One region of the Micromonospora sp. SYSU B005 genome, then DNA from elsewhere that is predicted to be linked to it. Evidence: riboswitches for the same ligand, from Rfam matches in the RefSeq annotation. Region 1 holds a riboswitch; each other region holds the start of a gene.
The links. A riboswitch is a leader RNA that binds a small molecule or an ion and turns the genes downstream of it on or off. The one in region 1 is predicted to bind cyclic di-AMP.

Region 1 (4,174 bases):
CGAGCCGTCCAGCTACGACGCGCCGGACTTCCTGGTCGGCGAGAAGATCAACCTGGTCGGCTCCGGCCCGATCCGCAACATGTACAACCCGTCGGCGCTCGGCGACCCGAACTGCTACTCCAGCAGCATCCCGTCGACCGAGGTGCACGCCGCGGCCGGCCCGGGCAACCACTGGTTCTACCTGCTCGCCAACGGCAGCAGCCCGACCAACGGGCAGCCGTCCAGCTCGACCTGCAACGGCAGCAGCGTGACCGGCCTGGGCATCCAGAAGGCCATGAAGATCATGTACAACGGCATGCTGCTGAAGACCTCGTCCTCGTCGTACCTGAAGTACCGCACCTGGACGCTGCAGGCGGCGAAGAACCTCTACCCGGGCAGCTGCGCGGAGTTCAACACGGTCAAGGCGGCCTGGGACGCGGTGAGCGTGCCGGCCCAGTCCGGTGACCCGACCTGCTCCGGCGGCACCCCGACGCCCACCCCGAGCACCACGACCACCCCGCCGTCGGGCGGTTGCTCCGGCAACAAGCTCGCCAACCCGGGCTTCGAGTCGGGCAACGTGACCTGGAGCGCCTCGTCCGGCGTCATCACCACCGACAGCGGCCAGGCCGCGCACGGCGGCTCGTACAAGGCGTGGCTGGACGGGTACGGCTCGTCGCACACCGACACGCTCAGCCAGTCGGTGACGATCCCGGCCGGATGCCGGGCGACGTTGAGCTTCTGGCTGCACATCGACAGCGCGGAGTCGACCACCAGCACCGCGTACGACAAGCTCACCGTCAAGGCGGGCAGCACCACGCTGGCCACGTACTCAAACCTGAACAAGGCCACCGGCTACGTGCAGCGGTCCTTCGACGTCTCGTCGCTGGCGGGCACCACGGCGACCATCTCGTTCAGCGGCGTGGAGGACAGCTCGTTGCAGACGTCCTTCGTCGTCGACGACACCGCGGTCACCCTGAGCTGACCGTGGCGTAGCGCGGCCGGTCGTCGTCCTCCCGGCGGCCGGCCGCCTCGTCGTGTCAGGCCGGTGCCGCGTCGCGCGTGGTCGGCGCCGCGTGCGGGTGCGGCGCCTCGTCGTGCCGGGGCGTGTGCGGTCGGGTCAGACCGCGCGCCCGGCCCGGGACCCAGCGCCGCGGTCGCGGTGGATCCGCGCGGCCGCCTCGTGCATCGCGCGGCCGAACAGCTCGGCCTGGTCGCCCATGCTGCCGAGCCGGGCGGCGAGCGCGTCGGCGTCGGCCCGGGCCGACGCGCTGACCCGGTCGTCCAGCTCGGACAACGCGGCGTTGGCGGCGGTCACGAGGTGTCCGCAGAGGACGTCGAGGGGCTCGCCGGCCAGCTCCGGGTCGATCGTCACGGAATCGAGCCGGCCACCCTGGACGGCGACCGCGCGGACCCGGCCGCCGGCTGCAGTGCCCTCGGCGAGCAGCAGGTCGCCCGGCTCGCCGTCGGCGTGTGCCGAGGCCCGGGAGCGCATCGCGGTGAGCGCCTGCTGCGTGCGGGTCAGCAGCTCGTCGATGCTCGCGGCCGCCGAGAACGGGTCGTTGGTCATATCCGCGCTTTCTTCACGTCTTAGCCGAGCATGCGTGACCCTAGCAACCGGCTCCGACGAATCGCCGTCACCGGCCGGTCCGGGTCGCGTCCCGGCGCCGCGAGCAGGCCGGACACCGGCCACGCGGCGTGTCGCGGACGGCCGGGCGCCCGGCCGGGACGAACCGGCCGGGCGCTCGGACGAGGTCAGCGCAGGCGCAGCTGCTGACCGGGGAAGATCAGGCCCGGGTCGTCGCCGACCACGGCGCGGTTGCGCTCGTGCAGGGCACGCCAGCCGCCGTCGACGCGCTGCGCCACGGCGATCTCCGACAGCGTGTCCCCGCGCCGGACGACGTACGTCCCGGCGCCGGACGACGGCCGCGGCGCCGCCTTCGTCGTGGCGCGTTCCGGCGCGGCCTTCGTCGCGGCGGCCCGCTTCGGCGCCGCCTTCCTCGGTGCCGCCTTCGTGGTGGCCCGCTCGGACCGGGTCGCCGTGCTGGCCGAGCCGCCCTTCTTGCCGCAGACCGGCCACGCGCCGATGCCCTGGCCGCGCAGCACCTTCTCCGCGACGGCGATCTGCTCGGACCGGCTGGCCAGGTCGGCGCGCGCGGCGTACTTCTGGCCGCCGTAGCCGTTCCAGGTGGTGCGGGAGAACTGGAGCCCGCCGTAGTAGCCGTTACCGGTGTTGATCTTCCAGTTGCCGCCTGACTCGCAGCGCGCGACCGCGTCCCAGTTGACGCCCGCGCTGGCCGGAGCGGCCGGGCCGAACAGGGTCGCGGCGCCGACGGCGGCGCCGGCCAGGACCGCTCCGAGAGCGGTACGGCGGCTTCGGGCTGAGTATTCAGTTGCCATGTGGATTCCTCCACGCCGACGAGGTGAGCTGTCGGGTTCGGGCCGAGGAGCCCGGCCGCCGGTGGCGGCTTCACCCCGAGGTGACGATGCACCGTGGAACGTGTGGTTCCCCCGCTCCCGCACGAGGTTCGGTTACCGGGGCCGGCGGCGGGATTTGGCGTTTCCGGCCTGCGGTGTCCGCGTCTGCGAACGAAACCGACGCTAGGAGCGATTTGTGATGATCGTCCACTTCTTGTGACGCTCTTCACCCGGCCGGGCGACCGGCGGCGGCGCTACGGTGGCAGGGCCAGGCAAGATCACGGGAGGGCTTGACGGATGACCGATCACGGACACGAGCTGACCTTCGGCGGCTTCATCACCCCCGCCGCCGGGCAGCCCGACCAGGTGGTGGCGCTGGCCCGGCTCTGCGAGCAGGTCGGGCTGAACCTGGTCACGTTCCAGGACCACCCCTACCAGCCGGGCTTCCTGGACACCTGGACGCTGATGTCCTACGTGGCCGCCGCGACCGAACGTATCCGCCTGGCCGGAAACGTCCTCAACCTGCCGTTGCGCCAGCCGGTGGTGCTGGCCCGCAGCGTCGCCAGCCTGGACCTGCTCACCGGCGGCCGGGTCGAGCTGGGACTCGGTGCGGGCGCGTTCTGGGACGCGATCGAGGCGGCGGGCGGGCGACGCCTGTCCCCCGGCGCCGCCGTCGAGGCCCTCGACGAGGCGATCCGGGTGATCCGCGAGGTCTGGGACACCGACCGTCGCGGCATGATCCGCGTCGACGGCGAGCACTACCGGGTGGTCGGCGCCAAGCGCGGTCCGGCGCCCGCGCACCCGGTGGGCATCTGGGTCGGCGCGTACAAGCCGCGCATGCTGCGCCTGGTCGGCCGCGCCGCGGACGGCTGGCTGCCGTCCCTGTCGTACCTGCCGAAGGGCCCCGACGAGCTGCCCGCCCTGAACGCGCTCGTCGACGAGGGCGCTCAGGCCGCCGGGCGCGACCCGGCCACGATCCGCCGCATGCTCAACGTGACCGGCACGTTCGCCCGCTCGTCGGCCGGTTTCCTGGCCGGGCCGCCGGAGCAGTGGGTGGAGGAGCTGGCCGGGCTCACCCTGGAGCACGGCATCACCACGTTCATCCTCGGCAGCGACGAGCCGCGCGCGATCCAGATCTTCGGCCAGGAGGTCGCGCCCGCCGTGCGGGAGCTGGTCGCCGCCGAGCGCACCGCGCCCGCCGGCGGAACCCGCACGGCCGCCGACGAGCAGACCGCCGCCGCCGGCCCGAGCACGCTCGGCGTCACCCCCACCCCCGACCCGGGGGTACGCCTGAGCGCGCGCCGCCCCTGGGACGAGTCCACCCGCCCGAGCGCCCCGCCGCCGCCGGCCGGGCACGTCTACCCGGCCCGCGGACAGGCCGCCGGGCAGCACCTGGTGGACGTGCACGACCACCTGCGCCAGGAGCTGGCCCAGGTGCGCGATCTGCTGGAACAGGTCAAGCAGGGCACTGTCTCGCCGGGCCGGGCGCGGGCCGCCCTCAACGAGATGACCATGCGGCAGAACAACTGGACGCTCGGGGCGTACTGCGCGGCGTACTGCACGATGGTCACCCAGCACCACGGGCTGGAGGACGCCTCGATCTTCCCTCACCTGCGCCGCTCCGAGGCCGGGCTGGCGGCAGTGCTGGACCGCCTCGAGGAGGAGCACGTGGTGATCCACGGCGTGGTGGAGAGCGTCGACCGGGCGCTCGTCGAGCTGGTCCGGCACCCCGGCGACTTCACGCAGCTCCAGGAGGCGGTGGACCTGCTCACCGACACGC
Region 2 (4,174 bases), on a different contig from region 1:
CCCGTCGGCCCACCCGACGGTCCTCTACACCCCGACCTGGACCGGGCACCACGCCGACGCCAACTACTGCTCGCTGCCGGTGGCCGAGACGCTGATCCGCCGGCTGATCGACAGGGGTGCCGCGGTGATCCTGCGCGCCCACCCGTACACCGGCAAGAACCCGGCCTCGGCCCGTCAGCTCGCCCGGCTCACCGAACTGCTCGCCGCCGACCGGGCGAAGACCGGCCGGCCGCACCTGTTCGGCGCCGCCGCGAGCCGCGAGCTGACGCTCACCGAATGCGTCAACCGCGCCGACGCGCTGGTCTCCGACGTCTCCGGAGTCATCTCCGACTGGCTCTACTCCGGCAAGCCGTACGCGGTCACCGACACCGGCGCCGACGGTGAGCACTTCGTCGAGCGGTTCCCGCTCGCGGCGTCCGGCTACGTGCTGCGGCGCGACATGTCCAACGTGGACGAGGTGCTCACCGACCTGCTGGACGCCGACCCGAAGGCGGCACAGCGCTGGGCGGCACGTACCCGTTACCTGGGCGACTTCCCCGCCGACGCCTACGCCGAGGCGTTCCTCTCCGCCGCCCGCCGGGAGCTGGAGCCCGACTGGGCGGTCCCGGGGCCGCGCGCGGCCCGCTAGAAGCGCGAGCCGGCCCGTCGCGGGCCGGCTCGCCCGCTCAGAGGTACGGGTCGAGCAGGGCGAGCACCGCCTCCGGGTCCTCGACGTGCGCGTTGTGGCCCAGCCCGGGCAGCGTCGCCACCGGCACGCCCAGTTCCTTGAGCTGCGCGTCGGTCACCATCGTGTCCGCCTCGCCGCGGGCCAGCAGCACCGGCACATCGGTGGCCGCCAGCAGCACCGGCAGCCGGGGCTCCCCGACCGCGAACGCGGCCGGGTCCATAGCGAGCCGCCAGCGGCCCTCCTCCCGCCGCAGTCCCGCCTCCACCACCGGGTGGTCCGGGGCGAACAGCCCGGCGAGCCCGGACACCCGCAGGTAGCGGCGGGCCGCCTCGTCACGGGTGGCGAACCAGGTGACCGGCCGGGCGGCCAGTTCCGCCGACTTCGCCAGCTCGGCCGGAGACCAGACCGCCTTGATGCCGAGCCCGACCACCGCGTCGACCGGGAGCCCCCGCTGCCGGGCCGCGAGCGCCAGCGCCACCACCCCGCCGAGCGAGTGCCCGAGCAGCACCAGCCGGTCGTCGGGGCCGAGCCGCACCGGCCCGAGCCCGTCCACCACGCGCTGCGCCAGGGCCTCGAACGAGTAGCCGTGCAGCGGCGGCGACCAGCCGTGACCGGCCAGGTCGGGGGCGAGCCAGCGGCCGGGCCAGCGGCGCTCCAGCAGCGGCGCCCAGGGCAGCCACACCTCGCCGGTGGCACCCATGCCGTGCAGGAGAATCAGGTGCCGCTTCCCCGTCGCATCGCCCATTGGCGCAGTCTGCCACCGCCCGCCCCGGACACGCGAGACCGAACCCCGCCGACCCCCTCGCCGCGGCTCCGGCCGCCCACACGCCGCCCTCACCCTCGATCTTGGAGTTGTGGCACCTTCCATAGCGGGCGAGCCGGGCATACTGGGCGCCACAAGTCCAAGATCGGCGCGCCGAAGGGGGCCGCGTGAGGGGCCGGGACGGGGAAGGCCGGCGCCCCGGGTGGGGTGCCGGCCTTCGGGGCTGTGGGACGGTCAGGCGGAGTAGCCGCGGCTGGCGATCCAGTGCGCCAGGTCGATCGTGGTGACCCAGTACGACGGCAGCGACGGGTCGGCCGAGTCGGCGATCCGCACGGTCCGGCCGTCGTCCTTGTAGCCGACCACCGCGACGTAGTGGCCGCCCGGGAACGAGTGCCAGCCGCCGTTGGTGTCGGTGGCGGTACCGGCGACGTTCGCGACGACCCCGCGGCCGTTGCTGATCGCCTCGACCACGTCGGCCTGGAGGCGGTCCATCTGAGCCGGGGTGGCCGAGCCGGGAATCATGCGGGTCCGGTACGGGTTGCCCTTGACCTGCTGGTTGAGCACCCGGGTGGTGTCCTCGGCCGAGTTGGTGCCCATCTCGGTGGTGCCGAGGGGGCCGGCGAGCGCGTCCTGGCTGCGCTCGATGCCGGCGGCGCTGAGCGCGTTGCGCACCGCGGCCGGGCCGCAGTAGAAGTAGTTGATCTGTGCCTGGTAGTCGTAGTCGAGCGACTTGCTCGACGGCGGCTTCGGCTTGGCCTTGGGCGTGGTGTCCGGGTCGGCGGCGGCCTTCGCGGACGGGGAGGCGCTCGGCGACGCGCTGGGCGAGGCGGAGGCACTGGACGACGTCTGCGGCACGGCGATGCGGGCCTCGCTGCGGCTGGCGGGCTGCTCGCCGAGGCGGGCGGCGCCGAGGTCGGCGACCGCGGCGGTGTTCTCCTGGACCGGGGCGTCGTCACCGGCGGTGGCGACGGTTCCGGCACCGGCGGCCAGCACGAGCGCGGCGGCCGATCCGGCGATGATCTGGTACGGGCGTTCGGTGACGATCCGTCGCAGCTGACGCTTCAGGTGGTGCTTCACGAAATCCTCCACGGGGCGTGAGCGGCACACGCCGGCCCGGCACGCGGAGGAACTCACACGTGCTGGCGGGGCCGGATGGCCGGGGGATCGGGAACGCCCGTGATGCCGGGCGCCCAGGGGGCGGTTGCCGGTCGCGCGTCAGGCGCGGACGGGCACCGCTTCGCCGTGGAGGCGGGGGGACGATCGAGGGGTGGGCAAGAGGGGTTACTCCTTCCGTGGCCGCCGACCGGGTTAGCTGACGGATTCGGGCGGGAAGTACGCCCTACCGCGGGCCGTGGGCTCGCGGATTCACCCCGATGGTGCTCATGGGTCCCCGGTTCGTGGAACACGATTAGGCGGGTCGGCGCGGCGTCGCCGTCGGCGATCGATTACCGCATCGGACGCGCCGACACTACCGGTGGGTATGTCCCCTGCCAAGCGCTCCCACCTGCGTAAACGTGATCCGCGGTAACGGATTTCGGAACACCCGGTTACTGACTTCGCTCAATGGGACAAGCAGTTTCGACGGCGCCCGGCGGCGGAAAGCGGACAGACGGCGAGCACCCGACCGGCAATCGCGGGACTCGATGACCTGTTCTGCGCCCGGCGCCCGTTTCGACGGCCCGGGTGACCGGGCTCACCACATTCCGGGTAACGATTCGGTCGAGACGAGACCTCAGCCGACCCGGGCCGGGCGCCAGCGGGCGTTACGGACCGTAGCGGCCACCGGCTGGGCGCTCGCCGTCGCGCTCCGGTACGCCGGGGCGGGCCGCAGCGCCGCGGTGGCCGCGTACGCCTCGGCGGCGAGCGTCCGGGCGGCCTCGGCGGCCAGTTCCGCGTCCCGCCAGGCCGTCCGCTCCCGCGCGGCGGCGCTCTCCCATCCGGCCCGGCGCCCGTCCCGGACGGTGCGGGCCAGCACGATCTCCTGCTCGGCCGGGTGCCGGCGCGGATCCCATCCGTTGCGGCGGGCCAGCACGTCGGCGAGCTGACGGGCGGTCAGGTCGCCCCGCCAGTGCGCCGTCATGGCGGCGTGGTGCAGCCAGCGCTCCCGGGCCGCGTACTCGGCAGGGGTGCGCGGCGTGCGCGGGGCGGGCAGCGCGGCGGCACCGGCGAAGCGGCGGGCGGCGGCGTCCGCCTCGTCGTACGCGGTCCAGGCCCGGTCCGCCTCGTCCTGCGCGGCCAGCCACCGCTCCCGGCGGCGACGGGCCGTCTGGGCGGCTCCGGCGGCGGCCACCGCGACCTCCTCGGCGTACCGGATCAGGTCGTCGTGGCGGGCGGCGTCGGCGTCGGCCGGTTCGGGGGCGGCCTTCGGCACGGGGTCGCGTTCGGGCCGGGCGACGAGGGCGGCGAGCAGGCCGAGGGCGAGCAGCAGGAGGAAGGACCAGATGGCGGCGGCCTCGGGCACGGAGGTGAGGAAGTGGTACAGAGCGGTCTGGGACATGGTCGGCACCTCACGGGAAGGACCTGGCGGGAGGACCCGCACGATCTCGCCGGGGCGGGCCGGTAAGGCCACCAGGGCGGGCGCGGGGGATGACGTGCGAGTGGGTGCGGAAGACGGGCGCGGCCCGTGAGCGGGTCAGCGGGCGGGCGGGGCCCGCGGGCCGGCCGGTGCGGCGGCCCATCCGGCCGAGACCGGCTGCGGCGCGGCCGGGGCGGCCGCCCGGGGCGCGGGCGCCGGCACGCCGGCG
Region 3 (4,174 bases), on a different contig from region 1:
GGGGTCGCTGCGGATGCGCCGGGTGCTGGAACGCGCGGTCCGCGACGCGGTGCCGGACTCCCCCGCCGAGCTGCGCCTGCTCTACCGGGGTGAGCTGCTGCGCCTGGAGCGGCAGGCGCTGGACGCGATCCGGGACCGGACGCTGGCCCGTGGGGCGCGCCGCAACGAGGTGCGCCGGGCGGCGTTCGACGCGGTGCTCGCCGCGCTCTACGCGCAGGCCCGCACGCTGCGGGTGGGACGCCTGCCGGAGCAGCCCGCGTTCGAGGACGAGATCATCGAGCGGCCCGAGTTCCGCGAGTTCCTCAAGGCGTGGTGGCCCCGGCTGCACCCGCGGCACGTGCTGGACTGGCTGGCCCGCCCGGACCGGCTGCGCCGCTACGCCGGGGGGATCCTCTCCTCGGCGGAGATCCGGCTGCTCGGCGACGCCTACCGGACGCTGGCGACCGAGGGGCTGACGGTGGCCGACATCGCGCTGCTGGACGAGCTGGACGCGCTGCTCGGCAAGCCGGTGAAGCGGGTCCGGCCCAGGCGCGACCCGTACCAGCTCGCCGGTGGCGTGCGCGAGCTGAGCACGTACGCCGACCGGCAGCGCGCCGCCCGCGCTGCGGCGCGGGAGCGTCCGGACGACTACCGCGACTACGCGCACGTGGTGGTGGACGAGTCGCAGGACGTCTCGCCGATGCAGTGGCGGATGGTCGGCCGGCGCGGGCGGCTGGCGTCCTGGACGGTGGTCGGTGACCCGGCGCAGACCGCCTGGACCGGCGACCCGCAGGAGCTGGACCGGGCCCGTGACCAGGCGCTGGGCCGGCGCAAGCGGCACCGCTACGAGCTGACCACCAACTACCGCAACTCGGCGGAGATCTTCGCGGTGGCGGCGGCGGAGATCCGCCGCCTCTACCCGGACCTGCCGCTGCCCGACGCGGTGCGGTCCACCGGCGTGCCGCCGGTCGAGCGCACGGTGGCCGCCGCCGACCTGCCGGCGGCCACCGTCGAGGCGGCGGAGGCGCTGCTCGCGCAGGTGGAGGGCACCGTCGGCGTGATCACGCCGGTGCCGCGCCGGGACGAGGTGGCCGGCTGGCTGGGCGGGCTCGGCGCGGGCCGCCTGCAGGTGGTGACCAGCCTGCAGGCCAAGGGCATGGAGTACGACGGCGTGGTGCTGGTGGCGCCGAGCGAGATCCGGGCCGACCCGGGCTCGGGTGTGCGCACGCTGTACGTGGCGCTGTCCCGCGCCACCCAGCGTCTGACCACGCTCGACCCGGTGGGGTGACCGGTCCCGCCGGCACCCACAGTTCACTTGCATACATAGCGATGTGAACATACATTGGGCCGGGCCGGTACGCGGCAGGGAGGGTGTTGGCGTGGGCGCAGGTCATGACCACAGCGGCGCGGTGACAAACGCGGCGCACCGCCACCGGGGCCGCCTCTGGGCCGCTTTCGCGCTGCTCGCCGCCCTGATGGTGGTCGAGGCGGTGGCCGCTTTCACGACCGGATCGCTGGCGCTGCTCTCCGACGCCGGGCACATGTTCACCGACGTCCTCGGCATCGGCATGGCGCTCGCGGCGATCACCGCCACCCGCCGCGCCGGCACCGACCCGCAGCGCACGTTCGGGCTCTACCGGCTGGAGGTGCTCGCCGCCCTCGCCAACGCCGTGCTGCTCGGCGCCGTCGCGATCTACGTCCTGGTCGAGGCGGTACGCCGGTTCGGCGAGCCGCCGGAGGTGCTGGCCGGCCCGATGCTCGTGGTGGCGGTGCTCGGCCTGCTCGCCAACATCGTCGCGTTCGCGTTGCTGCGCGCCGGGTCGAAGGAGAGCATCAACCTGCGCGGGGCGTACCTGGAGGTGCTCGGCGACCTGCTCGGCTCGCTCGGCGTGATCGCCGCCGCGCTGGTCATCGCGGTGACCGACTGGTGGTGGGCCGATCCGCTGGTCGCCGTCGGCATCGGCCTGTTCATCCTGCCCCGCACCTGGCGGCTCGGCCGGGCCGCGCTGCGCATCCTGGTGCAGGCCGCGCCGGAGCACCTCCAGGTCACCGCCGTGCACGACCGCCTGGCCGCCGTACCGGGCGTGGCCGAGGTGCACGACCTGCACGTCTGGACGCTCACCTCGGGCATGGAGGTGGCCTCGGCACACCTGACCACCGACCCGGGCGTGGACCCGGCCGGGGTGCTGGCCGCCGCGCGGGCCGCCCTGCACGAGGACTTCTCCATCGATCACGCCACGTTGCAGGTCGAACCCGGAGCGTCGGCCGGAGTGTGCGGCAAGACCGAGTGGTGATTAGGACACACTTAAATCACTGTGACTAATGTAGTCTTATGTCGGTTTTGCCCCGCCTAGCGGCGTTGCTCGACGGAGCCGCGCCCGGGCAGCGCCGGTAGTCTCGGTCGCGGCCGCACCCGCGGACGCCACCCGGCCCCGGTGGGGCGGCCGTCGCCTAATCGTCCGCAGGGACGAGCCGGGGAACCACGTACGTGGGGTGCATCCGCGTCAGCGGTAGGGATCTTCCGTCCCGAACCCGTCAGCTAACCCGGTCGGCGTTGACGGAAGGACGTGTGAATGCCCCCAGTGGCACCTGTACGACGGACGGCCGCCCGGTTGGCGGCCCTGCTCGTCGCGACGCTGACCCTCGGCGTCGCGACCGTTCCGGTCTCCCCCGCCTCCGCGGCGCCGGTGACCGGCCTGCTCGCCGCCGCGCCCGGCGGCGACGACGAGGGCGGCACACCGGAACTGCGCGCCCAGCTCGACGCGGCCAGCAAGGGCTGGCTGGAGGCGAAAGCCGCGCTGAACCGGTCGGTGACCCGCCAGAAGCAACTGAACGACCAGCTCAAGACCGTCGGCGCGGAGCTGGCCGTACGCGACGCCAAGGTCGGCGAGATCGCCGCGGTGGCGTACCGCAACGGCCGCCTGGGCACCGCCGGGGCGCTGCTCGGCAGCAGCAGCCCGGAGGGCTTCATGGACCGGGCCGCCGCGCTGGAACAGGTCGCCGCGCACGAGGACCGTACGCTGCGCGACCTGATCACCACCCGGGACGAGGCCACCCGCACCCGCGCCCAGCTCGACGGGGAGATCCGCGAGCAGCGCAAGCAGGTGACGGTGATGGGCAAGCGCAAGGAACAGGCCGAGCGCGCCCTGGAGGTCGCCAACGACCGCGCCTCGCGCAACAACAGCAGCGGCGGCGGCAGCGTCCAGGGCACCTCCAGCAAGAACGCGAAGCCGGCGCCGCGCAACTCGGACGGCTCCTGGCCGTCGGAGTCGTGCAGCGTCAACGACCCGACGCCGGCGAACGGCTGCATCACGCCGCGCACGCTGCACGCTCTGCAACAGGCAAAGGCGGCCGGCTTCACCAGGTACGTCTCGTGCCACCGGCCGAGCGGCTCGGGTGAGCATCCGAAGGGGCGGGCCTGCGACTTCGCCGCGCAGAAGAACGGCTTCGGCGGCGTCGCCTCCGGCGGTGACCGGACGTACGGCAACAACCTGGCCGCGTACTTCGTGCGCAACGCCGACCCGCTCGCCGTGCTCTACGTGATCTGGTTCAAGCAGATCTGGCTGCCCAGCAGCGGGTGGAAGTCGTACAGCGGCGGCAACGGCGACCCGTCCAGCGACCACACCAACCACGTGCACCTGTCGGTGTACTGAGCACGCCCTGCAGGGTCGGCCGGATCAGGCCGGCCGGCCCTCCAGGGTCGCGCCGAGACGCGCCGCCAGGCCCAGGTGAGCTGCCCGGGCCTGGCGGAACGCGTACCCGAACAGCGGCGCCGGCGCGGTGAGCGTGATCTCCACGTCGATGCGTACCGTGCCGTCCGGCTCGTCGCGCAGGCGGGTGTGGTTGCGGACGGTCGTCGCGGGTTGCTGCCGCGCCACTGTGACGACCTCGTCCTCGCTCGCGACGAGCACGTCCGCCTGGTACGTGACCGGGAAGTGCAGCGGGCCGAGTTGCAGCCGGTCGGTGATCGCGTAGCTGGCCAGCGCGCCCGGCCGGGCCGGCAGCTTCCGGACCCGGACGATCAGCGGATGCAGCTCACCCTGGCGACTCAGGTCACCCAGCAGGGCCACCGCTTCGGCCCGGGTGCACCGGGCCTGCACGGTGTAGCTGAAGCTGTCGCTGCTCTGCAAGCGGGCCCCCTCGCCGTCGTGCGTCGCGACGATCGTCCCGTACCGACGCCGGACTGGCAACGGGT
Region 4 (4,174 bases), on a different contig from region 1:
GGGTCACGCCGGGTCAGCATCGCCGCCTCGACGGTGAACTCGAACAGCCGCCAGTCGCCCTGCGGCGACGCGCGGGCGATCCGGGCCAGCCGCGTCACAGTGGCCGGGTCGGTCACCGGTCGTGCGCGCCCGGCGATGTACGCCTCGTCATCGCTCTCCTCCGGCGGGAACGAGTGCAGCGCGTAGCGGCCGTCGCGTTCGAGGTCGCGGCGCTTCGGCGAGTCGATGACGAAGCACCACAGGCCGTCGTCGGTGATCACCGGGGACACGGGATGGACCCGGGGGCCACCGTCGGCGCGGACCGTGGCGAGGTAGCCGAAGCCCGGCCCGTACTGCTGCATCAGGAGGCGGATCTCGTCGGCGAGGCGGGGCTCGTCGGCGGCGAATTCGGACCAGGAAGCCATGTGGACACTCTATCGAACACGTGTACGAAGATGTAGTGCGACACGCAGGTCACCCGTACCGGTCGCTATGGTGTTCCGATGCTGCTCTCCGACCGCGACCTGATCTCCGAGATCAAGGCCGGCACGCTCGCGCTGGAGCCCTTCGAGCCCACGCTGGTGCAGCCGTCGAGCATCGACGTACGCCTGGACCGGCTGTTCCGGGTCTTCAACAACCACCTCTACACACACATCGACCCGTCGGTGCAGCAGGACGACCTGACGTCGATGGTGGAGGTGCCGGAGGGGCAGCCGTTCGTGCTGCACCCGGGCGAGTTCGTGCTCGCCTCCACGCTTGAGGTGATCTCGCTGGGTGACCAGCTCGCCGGCCGGCTGGAGGGCAAGTCGAGCCTGGGGCGGCTGGGGCTGCTGACGCACTCGACAGCAGGTTTCATCGACCCCGGCTTCTCCGGCCACGTCACGCTGGAGCTGTCGAACGTGGCGAACCTGCCGATCACGCTCTGGCCGGGCATGAAGATCGGGCAGCTCTGCATCTTCCGGCTCTCCTCGCCGGCCGAGCACCCGTACGGCTCGGCCGTCTACGGCTCGCGTTACCAGGGGCAGCGCGGTCCGACGCCGAGCCGGTCCTGGCAGAGCTGGCGCACCTGGCCGACGCGCTGACGACGCCCGCAGTTGTTAATAGGGGCCCCCTCCTCTACCGGAGGCGTTAAGAGGGGGGCCCTTCCTTACACCTCAGCCGGGACGGCCGTAGCTGTTGATGTCGCCGTCGTCGACCCGCTTCATGGTGATCGGCTTGCCGGACTGGGAGGCGTGTACCACCCAGCCGTCGCCCACGTACATCGCCACGTGGTGCAGGTCGCCGTAGTAGAAGACGAGGTCACCGGCGCGCAGCTCGGCCCGGCTGATCCGCTTCGTCACGCCGTGCTGCTGGCGTGCGCTGTGCGGCAGCGAGACGCCGCCCTTGGCCCAAGCCGCCATGGTGAGGCCCGAGCAGTCGAAGTGGTCCGGCCCGGCCGCGCCCCAGACGTAGATCTTGCCGATCTGGGCGCAGGCGAACTTGACCGCCGCACCGGCCGGGCCGCCGGGGTAGCCGGCCGGGCACGGCGCCGGGCGCAGCGGGCCGCCGCCGCCCTTGCCGTACACCTTGAGCCGCAGCTTCTCCAACTTGGCGATCTCGGCGTCGATCTGCTTCTTCTTCGCCGCGAGCTGGGCCTCGGTACGCGCCAGCCCGGCGATCATCTCGTCCAGCGGCTTCTTCTTCGCCGCCAGCTCGTCGCGCAGCGCGGCCACGGAGCGCACCTGCTCGTGCTGGCGGTGCGCGAAGCGGTCGAGCAGTTCCAGGCCGGTGACCAGGTCACCGGGTGAGCGGCTGCCCAGCAGCGCGTTCACTGTGGAGAGGTTGTCGCCCTTGTAGGCGTCGGCGGCGAGCCCGCCGACCTGACCGAGTGCGGCGTCCACCCGGGCCTGGAGGGGTGCGATCTGCCGGCCGAGCACGTCGGCCTGCTTGCGCCGCGCGGCGAGCTGCTCGCGTACGGCGTTCACCTGTTCGATGACCGGTTCGAGCTTGTTCCAGTCGCGGTCGATCTGGGCCTCGATCTCGGCGACCGAGGGTTCGGCGTGTGCCGCCGTGGCGCCGCCGGTCAGGACGACTGCGGTGCCGACGAGGGCGGCGAGGGCTGTGGTGAAGCGGGACCAGCGGGTACGCGGCACAGCCGTGGACCGGTCGACCGACCGGCTCGACGACGGCCGCGGGGCATGGAGTGCCACCGGGCGTCCGTACTCCTTCTTCCGTACCGCCTACCGGGTTAGCTGACGGATTCGGGCGGGAAGGGAGCCGCCCTACCGCATCGCTGCGGATTCACCCCAGGTACCTGGTTCCCCGGCTCGCCCGGAGGCGACTCGGCGGTGTCGGACCGTCACCGACCGGGTTGGACGGTGAGACGTGCGGCCGACGATTCACCAGAGTAGGGACCACCGTTATCGATCCGCAACTTCCAGCGCTGTGACACTCCGTACGCGATGACGGGCCGCACCCAGGTCGGAGGTGAAATTTTCTTTCAAGGCTGATTACTCACTGGAAAGGTATTGACCCCCGTGGGTGTGCGGAGTGAGGGTGGAGACGCAGTGACCCCCATCCCTGTCCAGGAGGTTCGATGCACCTCTCCGCCCCGCCGTCGGGCAGACGGATACTGCTCGCCGCCGCAGTGGCGACAGCCACCGCGCTGGCGACGACCGGCCCGGTGACCGCCGCGCCGGACACGTCCGCGCCCGCGAGCGACAGGCAACAACAATACGCCGCCGCGGCGGCCGAGTACGGCGTGCCGCAGAACGTGCTGCTCGGCGTCTCCTATCTGGAGTCCCGCTGGGACACCCACCCCGGGCAGCCGAGCACCAGCGGCGGCTACGGCCCGATGCACCTGACCGACGCCGCGCACATCCTCGCCATGCCGGGCAGCGCCCACGTCGACGAGGACGAGGACCCGCGCGGCGACGACTCCCGGCCGCTGAAGCTCGACCCGGCCACCGCCGCCGCGCCGGAGCGGGAGACCCCGCTGCCGCCCGCCTCGCTCCAGACGCTCGACGCCGCCGCCGCGCTCACCGGGCTCGACGCGGGCACGCTGCGCACCGACCCGGCCGCGAACATCCGCGGTGGCGCGGCGCTGCTGGCGTCGTACCAGAAGGCTCTGGGCGGGCCGGTCGGCGCCGGCACCGACCCGGCGGCCTGGTACGCCGCGGTGGCCCGGTACTCCGGCGCGGACACCTCGGACGCCGCGGCGGCCTTCGCCGACGAGGTCTACGACCAGCTCGGCCAGGGCGCCAGCCGGACCACCGACGACGGCCAGCGGGTCACGCTCGCCGCCACCGCCGCGACGCCGGACCGGTCCCGGCTGGCCCGCCTCGGCCTGCGCAACGCCGAGCGGCCGGACGGGCTGGAGTGCCCGGTGCGGCTGGCCTGCGAGTGGATCCCCGCGCCGTACGAGCAGCTCAGCAACGACCCGGGCGACTACGGCAACCACGACCTGGGCGACCGGCCGAAGCAGCAGAAGATCGAGTACATCGTCATCCACGACACCGAGGGCTACTTCGGCCCGAGCGTCGACCTGGTGAAGCGGGCCGACTACCTGGGCTGGCACTACACGCTGCGCTCGGTGGACGGCTACATCGCCCAGCACATCAAGACCAAGGACGTCGGCTGGCACGCCGGCAACTGGTACGTCAACGCCAAGTCCATCGGCCTGGAGCACGAGGGCTTCGCCGGTCAGGGCACCTGGTACACCGAGGCGATGTACCGCACCTCCGCCAAGCTGGTGCGGCACCTCGCGCTGAAGCTCGGCATCCCGATGGACCGGCAGCACATCATCGGTCACGACAACGTGCCCGGCATCACCGCCGCCAACGTGGGCGGCATGCACTGGGACCCGGGACCGTACTGGGACTGGTCGCACTACTTCGACCTGATGAAGGCGCCGTTCCGCAGCACCGGCACGCCCCGTACCGGCCTGGTCACCATCGACCCGGACTTCGCCACCAACCGGCCGGCGTTCACCGGCTGCAACCAGCAGCCGCCCGGTGTCCCGACGCCCCGGCCGCCGGCCGAGCCGTGCCCGTCGCGGGGTTCCTCCGCGGTGATCCTGCGGACCGCGCCGAGCCCGGACGCCCCGCTCGTCAACGACCTCGGGCTGCGCCCGGACGGTACGCCGGACACCATGTACATCTCCGACCACGGCGCCCGCGCCTCCGCCGGCCAGACGTACGCGCTCGCCGGCCGCCAG

Region 2: it holds a riboswitch for cyclic di-AMP, as region 1 does, so the genes downstream of both, SM452_RS10595 (C39 family peptidase) here and SM452_RS07355 (LysM peptidoglycan-binding domain-containing protein) in region 1, are expected to answer to the same signal.
Region 3: it holds a riboswitch for cyclic di-AMP, as region 1 does, so the genes downstream of both, SM452_RS25610 (coiled-coil domain-containing protein) here and SM452_RS07355 (LysM peptidoglycan-binding domain-containing protein) in region 1, are expected to answer to the same signal.
Region 4: it holds a riboswitch for cyclic di-AMP, as region 1 does, so the genes downstream of both, SM452_RS24505 (C40 family peptidase) here and SM452_RS07355 (LysM peptidoglycan-binding domain-containing protein) in region 1, are expected to answer to the same signal.

The regions. Positions count from the first base shown of each region.
Region 1 covers NZ_JAXCFU010000002.1:457,814-461,987, reverse strand. The annotation lists gene SM452_RS07365 (M4 family metallopeptidase) at 1-961, shown strand, start outside; gene SM452_RS07360 (YbaB/EbfC family nucleoid-associated protein) at 1,097-1,546, opposite strand; gene SM452_RS07355 (LysM peptidoglycan-binding domain-containing protein) at 1,732-2,376, opposite strand; cyclic di-AMP (ydaO/yuaA leader) riboswitch at 2,375-2,520, opposite strand; gene SM452_RS07350 (LLM class flavin-dependent oxidoreductase) at 2,692-4,174, shown strand, end outside.
Region 2 covers NZ_JAXCFU010000003.1:304,231-308,404, forward strand. The annotation lists gene SM452_RS10585 (CDP-glycerol glycerophosphotransferase family protein) at 1-628, shown strand, start outside; gene SM452_RS10590 (alpha/beta fold hydrolase) at 666-1,412, opposite strand; gene SM452_RS10595 (C39 family peptidase) at 1,665-2,519, opposite strand; cyclic di-AMP (ydaO/yuaA leader) riboswitch at 2,713-2,855, opposite strand; gene SM452_RS10600 (hypothetical protein) at 3,163-3,927, opposite strand; gene SM452_RS10605 (hypothetical protein) at 4,063-4,174, opposite strand, start outside.
Region 3 covers NZ_JAXCFU010000014.1:93,563-97,736, reverse strand. The annotation lists gene SM452_RS25620 (HelD family protein) at 1-1,267, shown strand, start outside; gene SM452_RS25615 (cation diffusion facilitator family transporter) at 1,359-2,273, shown strand; cyclic di-AMP (ydaO/yuaA leader) riboswitch at 2,418-2,548, shown strand; gene SM452_RS25610 (coiled-coil domain-containing protein) at 2,553-3,632, shown strand; gene SM452_RS25605 (SRPBCC family protein) at 3,657-4,109, opposite strand.
Region 4 covers NZ_JAXCFU010000013.1:22,567-26,740, forward strand. The annotation lists gene SM452_RS24495 (pyridoxamine 5'-phosphate oxidase family protein) at 1-404, opposite strand, end outside; gene dcd (dCTP deaminase) at 483-1,061, shown strand; gene SM452_RS24505 (C40 family peptidase) at 1,134-2,168, opposite strand; cyclic di-AMP (ydaO/yuaA leader) riboswitch at 2,182-2,316, opposite strand; gene SM452_RS24510 (N-acetylmuramoyl-L-alanine amidase) at 2,555-4,174, shown strand, end outside.